DNA from 3 places in the Paenirhodobacter sp. YD-8 genome. Region 1 is predicted to be linked to each of the others. Evidence: riboswitches for the same ligand, from Rfam matches in the RefSeq annotation. Region 1 holds a riboswitch; each other region holds the start of a gene.

Region 1 (4,272 bases):
GGCCCCGGCGTCACCTGCGCCTGGCACGAGGAATGGGACGGGCTGTCGCTGCCCGAACGCGCGAAGCTCAAGGCGCGGCAGGGCGTGCGCAACCACGCGATGGAAGAGATCATGGTGGCGAACCCCGACACCCAGGAGCCGGTGCCGGCCGATGGCGTGACGATGGGCGAGATCTTCATGCGCGGCAACAACGTGATGAAGGGGTACCTCAAGAACCCCACCGCCACCGACGAGGCCTTTGCCGGCGGCTGGTTCGCCTCGGGTGACCTCGGGGTGATGCACCCCGATGGCTATATCGAGCTGAAGGACCGCTCGAAGGACATCATCATCTCGGGCGGCGAGAATATCTCCTCGATCGAGGTCGAGGACGTGCTCTACAAGCACCCCGAGGTGATGGAAGCGGCCGTCGTCGCCCGCCCGCATGAACGCTGGGGCGAGACGCCCTGCGCCTTCGTCAAGCTGCGCGCGGGCTCGGAGGTGAGCGACAAGGAGCTGATCGCCTTCTGCCGGCAGAACATGGCGCATTTCAAGGCGCCGAAGACCGTGGTGTTCGGCGATCTGCCGAAGACCTCGACCGGCAAGGTGCAGAAATTCGTGCTGCGCGACCGGGCGCGGCAGATGGAACTGCAGTCCTGAGACAGACGAAGGGGGCCCGGCGGGCCCCCTTTCGCTATCCGGCCAGCGCGCGGACGATCATCGCCGGATCGGCATTGCCGCCCGAGACCACGGCGATCACCGGCCGGTCCGCCTCGAAGGCCGCAGGGCGGGCGAGCGCCGCGGCAAGCGCCACCGCGCCGCCCGGCTCGGCCAGGATCTTCAGCCGCAGCGCCGCCGCCCGCATCGCCGCCAGCGCCTCGGCGTCGCTCACCGCAATGCCCGGGCCGCACAGCCGCGCCATCACCGGGAAGGTCAGCTCGCCCGGCATCGCCGTGACGATCGCGTCGCAGATCGAGCCCGCCGCCTGCGCATTCGCCACCCGCCGCCCGGCGGCAAGCGAGCGTGTGGCGTCATCGAAGCCCTCAGGCTCGCAGGGCCGCACCCGCAGCCCCGGCGCCCGCGCCTGAAGCGCCAGTGCAATCCCCGCCGTCATCCCGCCGCCGCCGCAGGGCACGAGCACATCGGCGGCCGCGATGCCAAGCTGCGCGCAATCCTCGGCGATCTCGAGCCCGATCGTGCCCTGCCCGGCAATCACCTGCGGCTCGTCATAGGGTTTCACCAAGACCAGCCCGCGCTCGGCCGCGATCCGCGCGCCGATCTCCTCGCGGCTTTCCTCGACGCGGTCATAGAGCACCACCTCGGCGCCGAAGGCCCGGGTGTTGTCGATCTTCAGCGCCGGCGCGTCCGAGGGCATGACGATCACCGCCGTCAGCCCGAGACGCCGCGCCGCATGGGCGACGCCCTGCGCGTGGTTGCCCGAGGAAAAGGCGATCACCCCGCGCGTGCCCGCGGGCAGCGCCGTCAGCGCCGACCAGGCACCGCGGAACTTGAACGAGCCCGTGTGCTGCAGGCATTCGGGTTTCACCAGAACCCGCCGCCCCGCGACCGCGTCGAGGAAGGGCGAGGAAAGAAGCGGCGTGCGCCGGGCATGGCCGGCAAGCCGCGCCGCGGCGGCCTCGATCATCGTGATGTCCATGCGCCTTCATCCCACGCCCCGGCGCAATCGGGCAAGAGGGCTTGGGCGGGCAAGAGGGCATGGGCCCACCCCGTCGCTGCACCGCGGCAAATCCGCATCGCCAGCTCACGCGGCCCTCGCGCAGGCTCACGGGCGCTTGACAGCGCCGCCCCCGATCGCGCAAGACGAACGCGCCTCGGTTCCGGGCCCAAAGTCCGGATGAAAAGGGAATGCGGTGCGCCTTCGGGTCATGCCGCAGCTGCCCCCGCAACTGTAAGCGGCGAGCGAAGACGGCAACTGCCACTGGGGCGATCCCCCGGGAAGGCCCGTCCGAGCCCAGACCCGCAAGCCAGGAGACCTGCCGCGGCACTCACCCTTGTCCGATGCGGGGCGCATCGGTTCAGCGGCCATCCGCAGTGGTGATTGTCGCCGTCTGCGGGATCTCCCGTCAGATTTCGTTTCACGAGGGGCCCTGCCCCGCCCTGAGGGAGTTCCGCATGCAAAACCTGCGCATCTCGCTGCTTCTCACCACCGCCCTCGTCACCGCGCTGCCCGCCGGCGCCGAGGACACCACCGCGCTCGACGAGATCACCGTCTCGGCCAATCTCGAGGCCACCGGCACCGACCGCACCGGCGCCACCGTCACCGTCGTCACCGCCGACGAGCTGGCGCAGGCCGGCGACACCCGCGTTGCCGATTACCTCGCGCGCCTGCCCGGGATCTCGGTGAACGGTTCGGGCCCGATCGGCACCACCGCGTCGCTCTATCTGCGCGGCGCGCCGGCGCAATACATCCCCGTGCTGGTCGACGGCATCGAGGTGGGCGATCCGGCCTCGCCCCAGGGGGCCTATGACTTCGGCACGCTCTCGACCGCCGATGTGAGCCGCATCGAGGTGCTCGAGGGCTCGAGCTCGGCGCTTTACGGCTCGCAGGCGGTGGCCGGCGTGATCAACATCACCACCAAGCGCGCGACGAAACTTGGCACCGAGCAGTCGGTCGCCACCGAATACGGCCAGTATGCCACCCGCAAGTTCAGCTATTCGGTCGCCACCAAGACCGAGAATGCCGAGGCCGCGCTGACCTATTCGCATATCTCGACGCATGGCTTCTCGGCCCGCGACGAGAACGACGGCAATTTTGAGGCCGACGGCTATCGCGCCAACCGGCTCAGCTTCTTCGGTCAGTACACTTTCGCGAACGGGCTGACGCTTGGCGCGAACGGCTTTGCCGAGAAGAGCTGGGGCGAATTCGACGATTACACCGGCGATGTCGCCGGCACGCCGGGCGACGACTTCACCACCCGCGACACCAAGGGCGCGCGCGTCTTTGCCGATTTCGTCACCGGCGCCGTCGACAACACGCTCGACGCGACCTGGTTCGACAGCGACCGGCAGTCGTGCTCGAACGGCTGGTGCGACCCGTTCGACGGCACCCGTACCAAGCTTGGCTATCAGGGCGCGACGGATCTGGGGGCGACGGCGCGGCTCGTCTTCGGCGCCGACACCACCAAGGAGAAATCCGCCGGCGCCTCGACCCGCACCAACGGTGTCTTCGGCGAGCTGAACTGGGCCGCGGCCGAAAAGCTCGACCTGACCTTCTCGCTGCGCCATGACGACCACAGCGATTTCGGCGGCTTCACCTCGGGGCGGATCGCGGCGGTCTACCGGCTGCAGGACGACCTTCTGCTGCGCGCCTCGCTCGGCAACGGCTTCCGCGCCCCCTCGCTCTATGAGCTTTTCAGCGTCTATGGCGACCCCGACCTGAAGCGCGAGGACAGCCAGAGCGCCGACATCGGCATCGAGAAACGCTGGGGCGAGACGGCGAGCCTGCGCGCCACCGCCTTCTATCTCGACGCCAAGAACCTGATCGGCTGGGATTACGCCGCCACCGCCTGCGGTCAGCCCTGGGGCTGCTATGCGCAGGTGCCGGGCCATTCGCGCCGCTCTGGGCTGGAACTGGCCGGCCATTACCGGGTCTCGCCGCGTCTCGATCTGGCCGCGGCCTATACCTACACCGACAATTCGGTCTCGACCGGCTGGGCGGCGGTCGCGCGTCATGACCTGACCGTCACCGCCACCGGCACGATCACCGAGGCACTGTCGGGCGACATGTCGGTGCATTACGTCGCCGACCGGCCCGACGGGATGCCCGAATATGCGGTGGTCAACGCCTCGCTCGACTATGACTTCGGCGAGGGGCGGACCGGCTATCTGCGGGTCGAGAACCTGTTCGACAAGGAATACCAGACGAACAAGGGCTATGGCACCTCGGACCGGGCCTTCTATGTCGGGCTCCGTGCGTCGTTCTGAGCGGCATAAGGGCTGGCGGGCGCTTGCGCTTGCCGCCGCGCTGATGCTGGCGCCCCCCGCCGCGGCCGAGGTGCCGCAGCGGGTGGTGTCGATCAACCTGTGCACCGACCAGCTGGCGATGCTGCTCGCCGCACCCGGGCAGCTTGTCTCGGTGTCGAACCTCGCCCGCGATCCGCTCGCCTCGGCGATGGCCGAGGAGGCCGCGGCCTATCCCGAGAACCACGGCCTTGCCGAAGAGGTCTTCGCGCTGCGCCCCGATCTGGTGCTGGCAGGCACCTATACCAGCCCCGCGACGACGGGCCTGCTGCGCCGCCTTGGCGTGCGGGTCGAGACCTTCGCCCCCGCCTCCGA
Region 2 (4,272 bases), 500 kb from region 1:
GCGCGCGGTTGATGTCGCGCGTGCTGGCCGTGTCCTTGAAGAACAGCGTCAGCGACAACCCCTGATCGACATGCTGGGTCGCCGCCGCATAGGTGTCGACGATCGCCTCGGGTCCGATCTCATAGGCGTCGCGATAGAACTCAAGGTTCTCGTTCGTCATATAGGCGGCGGGGTAATAGACCCGGCCGATCTTGCCCTCTTTCCGGATCTCGATCTTCGCGGTGATCGGATGGATTGAGGAGGTGGCGTTGTTGATGTAACTGATCGAGCCGGTGGGCGGCACCGCCTGCAGGTTGCGGTTGTAAAGCCCGCCCTCCATCACCGCGTCCCGCAGCGCGGCCCAATCCGCGCGGGTGGGCACGGCGATGCCGAAGCGCTCGAAAAGGTCGGTCACCGTCTCGGTCTCGGGCAGCCAGTCGCGGGTCACGTATTTCTCGAAGAAACGGCCATCGGCATATGTCGAATTCTCAAACCCGACGAAGCTGCGCCCGCGCTCGCGCGCCAGCACGTTCGAGGCGCGCAAGCAGTGGTACAGCACCGTGGCGAAATAGATATTGGTGAAGTCGATACCCTCGGGGCTGCCGTAATGGATGCGCTCGCGGGCCAGGAAGCCATGCAGGTTCATCTGGCCCAGCCCGATCGCGTGGCTTTCGTCGTTGCCGCGCCGGATCGAGGGTACCGAGTCGATCGCCGACATCTCGCTGACCGCGTTCAGCGCCCGCACCGCGGCCTCGACCGTGGCGCCGAGGTCGCCGCCATCCATCGCCTTGGCGATGTTGAGCGAGCCGAGGTTGCACGAGATGTCGGTGCCGAGGTGGCGATAGCTCAGGTCGTCGTTGAACTCCGACGCCTCGTTCACCTGCAGGATTTCCGAGCATAGGTTCGACATGGTGATCCGCCCCGCCACCGGGTTCGCCCGGTTTACCGTGTCCTCGAACATCAGGTACGGATAGCCGCTCTCGAACTGGATCTCGGCGAGCGTCTGGAAGAAGGCACGCGCATTGATTTTGCGCTTGCGGATCTTCGGGTTGTCGACCATCTCGCGGTAGCGCTCGGTCACCGAGATCTCCGAGAAGGGCTTGCCATAGACCTTCTCCACGTCATGCGGCGAGAACAGGTACATCTCCTCGTTGCGCTTCGCGAGTTCGAAGGTGATGTCGGGGATGACGACGCCAAGGGACAGCGTCTTGATCCGGATCTTCTCGTCGGCATTCTCGCGCTTGGTGTCGAGGAAACGCAGGATGTCGGGGTGATGGGCGTTCAGATAGACCGCCCCCGCACCCTGCCGCGCGCCCAGCTGGTTGGCATAGCTGAAACTGTCCTCGAGCAGTTTCATCACCGGGATCACCCCCGAGGACTGGTTCTCGATCCCCTTGATCGCGGCGCCCTGCTCGCGGATGTTGGTCAGCATCAAGGCCACGCCGCCGCCGCGCTTCGACAGCTGCAGCGCCGAATTGATCGCCCGGCCGATGCTCTCCATGTTGTCCTCGATGCGCAGCAGGAAGCACGAGATCAGCTCGCCGCGCTGCGCCTTGCCGGCATTGAGGAAGGTGGGCGTCGCCGGCTGGAACCGGCCGGCCAGCATTTCGTGCATCAGCCGCAGCGCCAGCGCCTCGTCGCCGCGGGCGAGCGTCAGCGCGACCATCACCACCCGGTCCTCGAAGCGTTCGAGGTAGCGCTTCCCGTCGCGGGTCTTCAGCGTATAGCTGGTGTAATACTTGAACGCGCCGAGGAAGGTCGGGAAGCGGAACTTGACGCGAAAGGCCGCGTCCCAGATCCGCGCGAGGAAACCGGCGTCGTACTGGTCAAGGACATGGCCCTCGTAATAGCCCTCCTCGACCAGGTAGCGCAGCTTTTCCTCGAGCGAGTGGAAGAACACGGTGTTCTGGTTCACGTGGCTCAGGAAATACTGCCGCGCGGCCATGCGGTCGGCGTCGAAGCGGATGCGCCCCTGATCGTCGTAAAGGTTCAGCATCGCGTTCAGCGCATGATAGTCGAGCCCCTGCCATTCGGCGGGCACGCCCTTGGCCGGGGCGGCGTCGCTCAGATCGCGGTCGAGAATTGCGTCTTCCAAAACCTGTCCAGTCCTTCTGTGACACGGGCGATATCGGTGGGCGTGCCGGCCAGCTCGAAGCGATAGAGCACCGGCACCGCGCATTTTTGCGCGATGACATCGCCGGCAAGCGCGAAGAGCGCGCCGAAATTGCGGTTGCCGCTGGCGATCACGCCGCGCAGCTGCGCGCGGGAGTCCGGATCGTTCAGAAACCGGATCACCTGTTTATGGACGGCGCCGCGCCCTGCCCCGTCGGCATAGGTCGGCGTCACCAGAACGAAGGGCGCGCGGGGGGCGGGCATCGGCGCCTCGGCCGCGACCGGGATCCGATCGGCGGGCAGGCCGAGCGCACGGATGAAGCGCGCGGTATTGCCCGAGCGCGAGGAGAAATAGACAAGCCCGCCCATCCGCTCAGGCCAGCGCCGCGATCTTGTCGGGCCGGAACCCCGCCCAGTGGTCATCGCCGGTCATCACCACCGGCGCCTGCCGATAGCCGAGCTCGGTGACCCGGGCGAGCGCCTCGGCATCCTCGGTCAGATCGATGAGGTCGAAGGCAAGGCCGCGGGCGGCCAGCGCACGGGTGGTGGCGGTGCATTGCACGCAGGCCGGTTTCGAATAGACGGTGATGCTCATCTCGGGTCCCTTGTCTGTGCCATAGGGCGGCAGGATCAGGGACGCGGGCAGATGCGGACGCGCCGCATTGCACAACGCCTCCGGGCCCACCGACCGGTTCGTCTCTTGCGTCCTGGCAGGTCTCCTGGCTCGCGGTTCGATCGCTTCCCCCTCCTTCCCGGCGCAGCGCGCCAGTGGATCAACGGGGTCGGCTCACCGCTCACAGTTGCGGGGGCAGCGCCGGTCTTACACCGGCTTCCCTTTTCACCCGCGACGAGTCGCGGGCACCAAGACAACATCATTTAGATACACCCGGGGCAAACATGTCAATATCCGGTATATAGCGCACCAATCGAGCAGGTCAGTATCTGACGATACCACTGCTCTGCTCCCTGAGAACTGGATTGAGCCACAACGTCGTGGCCGACGTGTCCGGCCCTTTGCGGACGGTCAGTCACCCCTTCCAATGGGTGCGAGGTTGGCCTCGGTCACTTTCATTCGGTTCGAGGAATATCGAGCAACGGGCCCGCGTCGATGCCGCGCCGAGCTAAAAGCTCGGGGCGGCAAACCACGAAGCAGCCTTTAACGCCATCCCTGACAGCCTGTTCGGCCTGCACCTCGTCGGAAAGCTTGAGCCACCGTGATTTGCCTTGAAACACGGGCGTCAGAACATAGCCCGAGCTGATCCAGCCGCCCGGGAAGAAATAACGCTCTGCTCCGACAGCAGGTTGAACACTGACAGGCAAGACCACTGCCGCTTTCTTCACCTTGGGTGGCCGCGCCGTCGGAATTGCGAACGCTCTGAGCCGCTCAAGACCATCGTAGTCCATCCGTTCCGGCTCACGAAGCCGCGGATCTTCAACATGCAACTGTCGCAGGGTGAAACGGTCTTTGCCAAAATTGCAGAGCGCACAGGAGATCACGACATTTTCAACCGACGATCTGCCCCCATGGCTATGGGGCTCAACATGATCGAATTGCAGCCAAAGGGATTGGAAACCAGCATGTTGCTTCGACGGGTCACGACTATCCCAACCGACCGCTACGGGGTACAGTTTTGCCGCGATCTTTCGAATATCCGCATGAACCACAGGAATGCCGCAGTACCGGCAGCGGTAACCATCACGCTCAAGAACCGCTGCACGAATATCCGGTGCGATGTTACGGTCAGGATCGCGCTCAGATTTTGGAATGACCGAGGTGTCTCCCAGCGGCTTCATCTCCACGACATTCTTAATTACGCCCACCCAAGAAGAATTGAGCCAATCCCACACCTTCGGTGAGTCCGCTTGTCGAAAGAGATCATCGGCCTGGGCGAAGTCACCATGCACATGCGCATCTGCCGCGCCTTTCATGGCGTCCCAAGCGGCAAATATCTCTGGAATTGGTTCCTTGATACAGCGGCGCATTTTTCTCTCGCGTCCCTCCGGTCGATAAAACAACCGTAGAGGCTCCTATTTCGCGTCACAAGGAATAGCAGCTTAGCCTCTCCGCGATCAGTGTCGCATACGCCCGCCCATCCCCGTCGAGGACGGCCTGTTTCCCGGTGAATTTCTGCGCAACGCTGCCGTTCATACATGGCGCAGCCACCGGCCGCTTCCCGCCCC
Region 3 (4,272 bases), 1.2 Mb from region 1:
ACGACCCCGGCAAAGATCCGGCCATCGACCTCGGGCAGCACGACGTGCATCGCCAGATCGGCGGGCGACAGGCCACGCTCGGCCGCGGCCCAGTCGGCGCGGGCGGCGGTCGACAGCGCGCCCTGGAAGACCGGCACATCGAGCCCGTCAAAGGGTGTGCGCCCCGCCGCGCCCTGCGCCGAAAAGGCGGTGAGGTTGACCACCGCGACCGGCGGCGCCGCGGCCAGATGCGGGGCGAGCCAGTCGGCAAAGCCCGGCGCCTTGAGCGAGGGCGCAAAGCAGGCCGTGGCCTGAAACCCCGCCGCCCGCAGGGCCTCGATCAGCGCCGCGACCGGCGCCATGTCGGCGGCCGTCAGCCAGGCGCGGTAACAGGGCACAAGCACCCGCGGCCCCTCGCCCACAGGCGCGGGGGTCACCCCCGCCTCGGGCGTCCAGAAGCCGAATTCGGGGAGCGCCGCCGGTGCATCGGGCTCGGGCGCGGGCAGGCCCGCGGCGCGGGCCAGGTGGCACAGCGCGGCGCGCGCGGCCTCGGCTCCGCCCGCATCGCACAGCGCGGCAAGGGTGGCGAGCGTCTCCGCGGGCAGGGTCGAGGCCTCGGCCAGCCGCGGATCGGGCCGGCCATCGGCGGGCAAAACGGCCAGCGCCATGCCCCGCCGCCGCGCCAGATCCTGCACCGAGGCAAGGCCATAGGGCCAATAGCCCTCGCCGCCGATCAGCCGGATCAGCACCGCCTTCGCCCCCCCGAGCGTGCGCTCGAGATAGGTATCGACCGAGACCGGGTGGCGCAGCGCGGCCAGGGGGGCAAGCCGCAAGGGCGGCAACGCCCCCGCCGCCGCATGCCAGCCCTCCGCGAAAGCACCGAGATCCGAATCCGAGAAGGACAGCACCACCAGATCCGCGGGCGATTGCCCCAGATCGGTCGGCACCTCGGTCTCCTCGAGCCCGTGGCTTTCGCGGAAGACGACATGCATCAGGCGGCGGCCTCGCTCAGCGCGGCGCGGATCGCCCCGGCGTCGACATCGGCGCGTTCGGCGATCACCACGAGGGCCGAGCGGCGCGGATCGGCGCCCCAGGGCCGGTCGAACTGCCGCCGCACCCGCGCGCCGACCGCCTGCACCAGAAGCCGCATCGGCTTGCCGGTGACCGCGACATGGCCCTTCACCCGCAGGATGTTGCGCTCGGCCGCCAGCCGCTCGATCGCGGCGACGAGACGCTCGGGATCGGCGACCTCGGGCAGATCGATCACCACCGTGTCGAAATCGTCATGCTCGTGATCGCCATGGCCGTCGTGATGCGAGGGGCGCGCGGCAAGGTCGTCCTCGGCCGCGGCGGCAAGCCCCAGCACCACGGCCGGGTCGATCGCGCCCTCGACCATCGGCAGGATCGGCAGCGGCCGCGGCGCCTCGGCCTCGATCGCGGCGCGGGCGGCGGCAAGCCCCGCCTCGCCGGCGAGATCGGCCTTCGACAACAGCACGATATCGGCGCAGGCGATCTGGTCCTCGAACACCTCGGACAGCGGCGTCTCGTGGTCAATGCTGTCATCGGCGGCGCGCTGCGCATCGACCGCGGCCAGATCCGGGGCAAAGCGCCCGGCCGCCACCGCCTCGGCATCGGCGACCGCAATCACCCCGTCGACGGTGATGCGCGAGCGGATCGCCGGCCAGTCGAAGGCCTTGAGCAGCGGCTTCGGCAGGGCAAGGCCCGAGGTCTCGATCAGGATGTGGTCGGGGCGGATAGGCTGGGCCAGAAGCGCCTCGATCGTCGGGATGAACGCGTCGGCGACGGTGCAGCAGATGCAGCCGTTCGCCAGTTCGACGATATTGTCGAGCGGACAGCTCTCGTCGGCACAGGCGCGCAGGATGTCGCCGTCGACGCCCACGGTGCCGAACTCGTTCACCAGGATCGCCAGGCGCCGGCCCTGCGGGTTCGCCATCAGATGGCGGATGAGCGTGGTCTTGCCGGCACCGAGAAAGCCGGTGATCACGGTGACGGGGATCTTGGTCAGGTCGGTCATGGTCACTCCTGCGGGGGGATGCGGGCAAGGCTTTGCTTGCGGAAGATCTCGGGGCGCGCGCGCCAGGGCACGAGCCCGTCGGCGCTGGCGACATAGAGCGCGGCGCCGGAGAGGATCTCGGCGGCGTTCTCGGGGCTCAGGCGGCCGTAGACATAGCTCCACTTGCCCGGCGCGCTCAGCGCCACGGCACAGCCCTGCGCACAGGCCGAAAGGCATTCGACGCCCCGGATGCGCAGCCCCTCGGGGCAGGAGCCCGCGGCCAGTGCGGCCAGCAGCGCGGCACCGGGGCGCGCGCCCTCGCCGGGGTCCTCGCCCGCCCTGCGGCAGGTGGTGCAGACATGAAGTGTCGCGGTCATCGCCCGTCCTTCCAGTTCGCGGAAAGGGGGCTGGCCAAGGGATCGGCGGGCACACGGGGGCGACCGGCAATCCACCCGGTCGCGGCACACCCCGTCCGCCCGTAATCGTCAGCGCTGGCAGGTCTCCCGGCTTGCGGATCCAGGGTTTCCCCAACGGGCGCCCACCTTCCCGGCCAAAGGCCAGTGGCTTGGGCGACCTTTCCGGTCACGGTCGCGGGGGCGGCTGCGCTTGAGGCCCGGCAAGGCCCTATCGCATTCCCTCTTCGCCTGTCGTAGGACAGGAACCAACGCGCGGCCACCAGAGGCCCGGGCGCGCGATTTGTCAAGCCGAAGGAGAGCCGCGATGACGCCCGAGACCGAAGCCGACGCCGCCCGCCACGCCGCGAAGATGGCCAGGAAGAAGGCCGCGCGCGACCGGATGATGGCGACGAAGACCGGCGAGAAGGGGCTGATCATCGTCCATACCGGGCCGGGCAAGGGCAAGAGTTCGTCGGGCTTCGGGATGATCCTGCGCGCCATTGCGCATGAGATGCCCTGCGCCGTGGTGCAGTTCATCAAAGGCAGCTGGGACACCGGCGAGCGGCGCCTGATCACCACCCATTTCGGCGATCTGTGCCGCTTCGTCGCCTCGGGCGAGGGCTTCACCTGGGAGACCCAGGACCGCGAGCGCGACATCGCCGCCGCCCGCGCCGGCTGGGAGAAGGCCAAGGAGCTGATCCGCGACCCCGAGATCCGCATGGTGCTGCTCGACGAGATCAACATCGCGCTGCGCTATGGCTATCTCGACCTCGACGAGGTCCTGGCCTTCCTACGCGACGAGAAGCCCGAGATGACCCATGTCATCCTGACCGGCCGCAACGCCGCCGAGGCACTGATCGAGGCGGCCGATCTGGTGACCGAGATGACGCTGGTCAAGCACCCGTTCCGCGCCGGCATCAAGGCCCAGCCCGGCGTCGAGTTCTGAGCCCGGACCGGGGGCCAGCCCCCGGACCCCCGAGGTATTTCGACCAAGAAGAAAAGGAAATCTCAACCTTGCCCTGCAAGAATCGATCTGCGGTACAGGGAGAGGTCCCGATGACCGCCCAGGAAGAAAGCGTCGCGCCTCCCCCGCCCCGGCGGCCCGAGGCGCGACGCCGTCTTGGAAACCCCGTCCTGTCATTCTTCTTGGCCCCAAATACCTCCGCCGGAGGCTCCCGCACTCTCGGCCGCGCGACGGCGGGAGTCCGGGGATGACGGCGTTGATGATCCAGGGCACGGGCTCGAACGTCGGCAAGTCGATGCTGGTGGCCGGGCTGTGCCGGGCGGCGCGGCGGCGTGGGCTGAGCGTCGCGCCCTTCAAGCCACAGAACATGTCGAACAACGCGGCCGTCACCGCGGACGGCGGCGAGATCGGCCGGGCGCAGGCGCTTCAGGCGCGGGCGGCGGGGCTTCTGCCCGTCACCGACATGAACCCGGTGCTGCTGAAGCCCGAGAGCGAGACCGGGGCGCAGGTGATCGTTCAGGGGCGGCGGCGCGCCGTCACCGGGGCGCGCGACTATGCCACCTTCCGCGCCGGGCTGATGGGGGCGGTGCTCGACAGCTTCGGCCGGCTCTCGGCGGCGCATGACCTTGTCCTCGTCGAGGGCGCGGGCAGCCCGGCCGAGGTGAACCTGCGCGCGAACGACATCGCCAACATGGGCTTTGCGCGCGCCGCCGGGGTGCCGGTGGTGCTCGCCGGCGACATCGACCGCGGCGGGGTGATCGCGCAGATCGTCGGCACGCAGGCGGTGCTGGACCCGGCCGACGCGGCGTTGGTGCGCGGCTTTGTGGTGAACAAGTTCCGCGGCGACCCTCAGCTCTTCGACGACGGCTATCGCTTCATCGAGACGCGCACCGGCTGGCCCGGTTTCGGCGTTCTGCCCT

The links. A riboswitch is a leader RNA that binds a small molecule or an ion and turns the genes downstream of it on or off. The one in region 1 is predicted to bind cobalamin.
Region 2: it holds a riboswitch for cobalamin, as region 1 does, so the genes downstream of both, nrdH (glutaredoxin-like protein NrdH) here and AC0QTQ_RS04605 (TonB-dependent receptor plug domain-containing protein) in region 1, are expected to answer to the same signal.
Region 3: it holds a riboswitch for cobalamin, as region 1 does, so the genes downstream of both, AC0QTQ_RS16850 (DUF1636 family protein) here and AC0QTQ_RS04605 (TonB-dependent receptor plug domain-containing protein) in region 1, are expected to answer to the same signal.

Annotation. Positions count from the first base shown of each region.
Region 1 covers NZ_CM152649.1:939,945-944,216, reverse strand. The annotation lists gene AC0QTQ_RS04615 (acyl-CoA synthetase) at 1-636, shown strand, start outside; gene AC0QTQ_RS04610 (threonine ammonia-lyase) at 671-1,633, opposite strand; cobalamin riboswitch at 1,793-1,992, shown strand; gene AC0QTQ_RS04605 (TonB-dependent receptor plug domain-containing protein) at 2,110-3,921, shown strand; gene AC0QTQ_RS04600 (ABC transporter substrate-binding protein) at 3,896-4,272, shown strand, end outside.
Region 2 covers NZ_CM152649.1:1,444,809-1,449,080, reverse strand. The annotation lists gene nrdE (class 1b ribonucleoside-diphosphate reductase subunit alpha) at 1-1,975, opposite strand, end outside; gene nrdI (class Ib ribonucleoside-diphosphate reductase assembly flavoprotein NrdI) at 2,044-2,460, opposite strand; gene nrdH (glutaredoxin-like protein NrdH) at 2,465-2,686, opposite strand; cobalamin riboswitch at 2,784-2,972, opposite strand; gene AC0QTQ_RS07070 (HNH endonuclease) at 3,160-4,074, opposite strand.
Region 3 covers NZ_CM152649.1:3,472,304-3,476,575, forward strand. The annotation lists gene cobN (cobaltochelatase subunit CobN) at 1-971, opposite strand, end outside; gene cobW (cobalamin biosynthesis protein CobW) at 971-2,014, opposite strand; gene AC0QTQ_RS16850 (DUF1636 family protein) at 2,017-2,370, opposite strand; cobalamin riboswitch at 2,470-2,674, opposite strand; gene cobO (cob(I)yrinic acid a,c-diamide adenosyltransferase) at 2,714-3,334, shown strand; gene AC0QTQ_RS16860 (cobyric acid synthase) at 3,600-4,272, shown strand, end outside.